DNA from 2 places in the Weizmannia acidilactici genome. Region 1 is predicted to be linked to the other one. Evidence: riboswitches for the same ligand, from Rfam matches in the RefSeq annotation. Region 1 holds a riboswitch; the other holds the start of a gene.
What was found. A riboswitch is a leader RNA that binds a small molecule or an ion and turns the genes downstream of it on or off. The one in region 1 is predicted to bind cyclic di-AMP.

Region 1 (2,469 bases):
AAAAAATGAGCACCGGCCAAACTTGGGTGAATTTTGTAATAAATAAAATCACCAAAACGCTGAATGTAATAAAGGCACCGACACAGTTCACGGACATCCTTCCGATCCACCCTTTTGGTTTTTGGCGGACCCATTTCACTATCATACCGCATTGCGCGAGCGTAAACGGAATGAAAACACCGACCGCGTATAACGGAATAAGGCGTTCCGTATTGCCTCTGAACGCAATGATCAAAAGTATCGAAGCCACGCCGAGAAAGATAATCCCGTTCGAATAACCAAGCCGGTCGCCGCGGATCGTAAACATGCGCGGCATGAATTTATCCCTTGCCAGGTTAAAAGCAAGCTGCGGGAATGCCGAAAACCCGGTATTTGCCGCCAGAACAAGGATCAATGCAGTTGTTGCCTGGACAAAATAATACAATATCCCGTTCCCGAATGTCTTGTGGGCCATTTGCGATACAACGGTTTGTTTTTCTTCCGGTGCAATCCCGAACCAGTAGGCAAGGAAACTGATCCCCGCCAAAAGGCTTGCCAGGATGATCCCCATCATGAAAAGCGTACGGGCCGCGTTTTTCGGCGCCGGTTCCCGGAAGTTCGGGATCGCGTTGGAGATTGCTTCAACCCCTGTTAAAGCCGAACACCCGGACGAGAAAGCTTTTAACAAAATAAACAGCGAAATGCCTGCTACCGGCGTGCCGATTTGCGGATGCAGATCAGGCGGAATTTGCCCTGTTACGATTTTATACAAGCCGACGACAATGACGAGGAAAAGCGCCAGCACAAATAAGTAAACCGGATAAGCGAGAACATTGGCCGATTCCGTCAATCCGCGCAAATTTAAAATGGTAATGACAAGGACAAGAAAAACGGCAATGTACACATTGTACGGGTGCAGACTTTGGAACGCGGAAGTAATGGCATCCGTGCCGGCCGATATGGAAACGGCCACGGTTAAAATATAGTCGACCAGCAGGGATCCGCCTGCAAGAAGGCCGGGACTGACCCCAAGGTTTTCTTTAGAGACGAGGTATGCCCCGCCGCCCTGAGGGTAAGAAAAAATAACCTGACGATAAGATACGATAAGTGCTGCCAATAAAATTAAAATCCCGACTGTAATGGGAATCGAGTACCAAAAAGCCAATGCCCCCACTGTTGCCAGTACGATTAAAACCTGCTCAGGACCGTATGCGACAGATGAAAGCGCATCGGATGAAAGGATCGCCAAAGCCTTTAATTTGGTAAGTTTCTGCCCTTCGAGTTCATTCGAACGCAACGGCCTCCCAATTAAAAATCGTTTAATAGTGGTGAACATTTGAATAGTCTCCTTTTATCTCATATGTTTCATATTGTAGCAAACAGAAAAACCACAAGAGAATTATTCCCCTGTGGTCAAAAGCCCGATCACAGTTTCACATCCTCTCTTATCACGCTGACGAGGTTAGCTGTCGGGTTCGGACATAAGAGTGGCCCTACCTTCGAAAGGATTCACCCCAAAGCGGCGCAGTGCCGCAACATGGTTCCCCCGCTCCGTTTCCGGACTAAGCGGTCCAGTTATGAAACATATTTTTACGTACGACATCCTATCTTACTCCCGTTGCCGCGGTTTGTAAAGACTATTTCGCTTTGCTTATCGGGCTTTCTCCAATTTTTTGCGGGACTATAAAAAATATTTACCCGGCGCGCTCCCGGTCAAACGCACCCTGCCCGCCCTTCTTTTTATTTATTGATGGCCGGGCATAATTCGTCTTGCGGGCCCTGCTCCGGGTTGCTCAATGTACGGCCGCATCATTATCTTAAATCAAACGATGATGATTTCGTAAGTGATAAAACCGCTCCTTTTTGTATCATAACCGAACTTGCCGGAAAGAATCAGGAAATCAGCGATAACATGAAAAAGAAAAGCTTCCCTTTGTAAAATAACTGGCTTCGGAGACCCTGTCTTCGGCTGAACACCCGACCCTTTTCCACCGAATCAGCGGAATCTCCCGGGATATCGGCGGAAAGAATCAGGAAATCGGCGAAACAAAAAAATACAGGGAGAAGAGCTGCTGTTCCTTCGTAAAAAATTTCTAAACAAGCGGTGCCGGGCTCTTAACTTTGGACAGCTGCCTACCTTGTTCTACCGAATCAGCGGAAACCGCGGGGAAATCAGCGGACTTTCCAGGGATATCGGCGGAAAGAATCAGGAAATCGGCGAAACAAAAAAATACAGGGAGAAGAGCTGCTGTTCCTTCGTAAAAAATTTCTAAACAAGCGGTGCCGGGCTCTTAACTTTGGACAGCTGCCTACCTTGTTCTACCGAATCAGCGGAAACCGCGGGGAAATCAGCGGACTTTCTAGGGATATCGGCGGAAAGGTCAAAAATATCGGCGGAAAGAACCAGAAAATCGGCGAATCGAAAAAATACAGGGAGAAGAGCTGCTGTTCCTTCGTAAAAAATTTCTAAACAAGCGGTGCCGGACTCTT
Region 2 (2,469 bases), on a different contig from region 1:
TTCTATATGTAATCGTTTTCGTTATGAAAATGTATTCAAAAAGCGGCGGGTTGACCAGAATCCACCGCTTTTTTGAATACGAACAGCTTCTATTATTATATTCAAAAAATAGTATGAAATTTAAATAGATTCATTTTATAGAATATAAATGCGTGTTGATATTAATCGCCAGGAAGCGGGAATCTTCCGGGGTTTGTTTATAAATCGTAATGCCGGTATTGTCCTGCGGGATCATGCGATAATTTTTAAAAGGCACCTGCAAGGTTCCTGCAACAAAAAAACGGACGGCCATGCTGTGGGCAACCACAAGGATTGTCCCATCCGGATGCTTCTGTGCCAATTCATCGACACATTCACGGAAGCGGGTATAGACTTGGACTGCATTCTCTCCTGTATAGCCCGCCTTCGTTGTACCCGGGTCGCGGAGCCATGCCTCCCAATTGTCCGGGAACTTGACGGAGAAATCTTCCAATCTTTCCCCTTCCCACATACCGAAGTCGGTTTCGACGATACGCGGGTCTTTCCCGATAGGCAGGTTCCGCCCCCGGAGCAGAATTTCCGCCGTATCATAAGCGCGGCTTAATGTCGATGAATAAGCGGCATCAAACGGAACATCCTTTAAAGCTTCGGCCGCCAGTTCCGCCTGCCTGATGCCCAATTCTGACAACCCGATATCGCTCCTTCCGCAGTATCTGTTCCTGTCAGCATTCCACTCCGTCTGGCCGTGGCGCACAAAATAAAAAGTAGCCATGTCCTACCTCTTTTCATGAAAAATAAGTTTGTTATCATTTTAACAAATTATATGGAAAGGGTGAAGTTGAGGCCGTTACTATTAATTATGCAATTTTTTATAAGTAAAATATATTTGCTAAGTTATATTAAAATATTATATAATAGGCACGGACGCTAAAAAACTATTTGAAGGATGGTTGGAATTACTTTTTTCGAACTTCATATGATCGCTCAATTACATGCTTCATGTAAGCGGGGGAACCATTCGGTGTTTCGGCACCAGGGGTGAAACCTTTCTTTAGAAAGGTGGGGAGACTCTTTACTCCCTAATCCGTCAGCTAACCTCGTAAGCGTCTGGAGAGAACTGCACGTGTTTTTTGGACACGTCTTCTTAAGCTTTGTGCTGCGAAGGAGTCTCTCTCTTTCGTGGTTTTTTTTAAACCATGAACCCGGTTTGCCGGCCGCGGAACAGGGGTACGGTTTGGCATACCGCTTTAAAAAAAATGGCTGATTCCGCAATATTTTGCAGCCCCTAAAGGGAATCCGGCGCGCTGGAACCCCGGGGGCGGCTCCGGATTTGCAAGCGCGTTTTCACAAAGCGGATGTTGCGATCATCGACAGCCAAAAATATTTTACATCTGGGAGGGAATTTCATGAGAAGAATCAGCTTGGCTTGGCAGATTTTTATCGGACTTATTCTTGGCATTATCATTGGTGGAGTTTTCCATGGCAATGATACCGTTTCGAATATTCTGCAGCCGTTCGGGGATATCTTTTTGCGGCTGATTAAAATGATTGTCATTCCGATCGTCGTTTCCAGCTTAATTGTCGGCGTTGCCGGGGCCGGGGATATTAAGCAGGTCGGAAAGCTCGGCTTTAAAACCTTGATTTATTTTGAAATTGTCACGACGATTGCGATCGTTGTCGGGCTACTCGCCGCGAATATTGTCCATCCGGGCACAGGAATCGATATGAGCTCGCTGACAAAAACGGATATCCACAGTTATGTGCAGACAACGAAAGAAACTTCGGAACACGGCATTATCGATACGATTTTAAATATTGTGCCGACCAACTTGTTTGAATCATTATCGCAAGGGAATATGCTTCCGATCATCTTCTTTTCCGTGGTGTTCGGGATCGGGGTTGCCGCGATTGGCGAAAAGGGGAAACCGGTGCTCCACTTTTTCCAGGGCGTAAGTGAGGCAATGTTTTATGTCACGAATTTGGTCATGAAAGTTGCCCCGATCGGCGTATTCGGCTTGATCGGCGTGACAGTGACACAATTCGGGCTTAAATCGCTGATCCCGTTAAGTAAACTCGTTTTAACCGTGTACGGAACGATTATTTTCTTTATTGTGGTTGTCCTTGGTTTGATTGCTTGGATCTTTCGCGTCAATATTTTCCATATTTTTAAGATATTGAAAGATGAACTGATTTTGGCCTACTCAACCGCCAGCTCGGAAACGGTGCTGCCGAAACTGATGCAGAAAATGGAAAAATTCGGCTGTCCGAAATCGATTACGACGCTCGTGATTCCAACCGGTTATTCGTTTAACCTGGACGGCTCAACGCTGTACCAGTCGCTTGCCGCCTTGTTTATTGCCCAAATGTACGGCATCCATTTATCGATCAGCGCACAGATTTCGCTCGTATTGGTGCTGATGGTGACATCAAAAGGTATCGCCGGCGTGCCGGGCGTATCGTTCGTTGTCCTTTTGGCAACATTGGGCTCTG

Region 2: linked by a shared signal. The riboswitch ahead of gltP (glutamate/aspartate:proton symporter GltP) and the one ahead of kimA (potassium transporter KimA) in region 1 are both predicted to bind cyclic di-AMP.

What each region holds. Positions count from the first base shown of each region.
Region 1 covers NZ_BKZR01000008.1:87,067-89,535, reverse strand. The annotation lists gene kimA (potassium transporter KimA) at 1-1,315, opposite strand, end outside; cyclic di-AMP (ydaO/yuaA leader) riboswitch at 1,415-1,558, opposite strand.
Region 2 covers NZ_BKZR01000030.1:9,846-12,314, reverse strand. The annotation lists gene GBH70_RS11435 (histidine phosphatase family protein) at 131-751, opposite strand; cyclic di-AMP (ydaO/yuaA leader) riboswitch at 951-1,099, shown strand; gene gltP (glutamate/aspartate:proton symporter GltP) at 1,386-2,469, shown strand, end outside.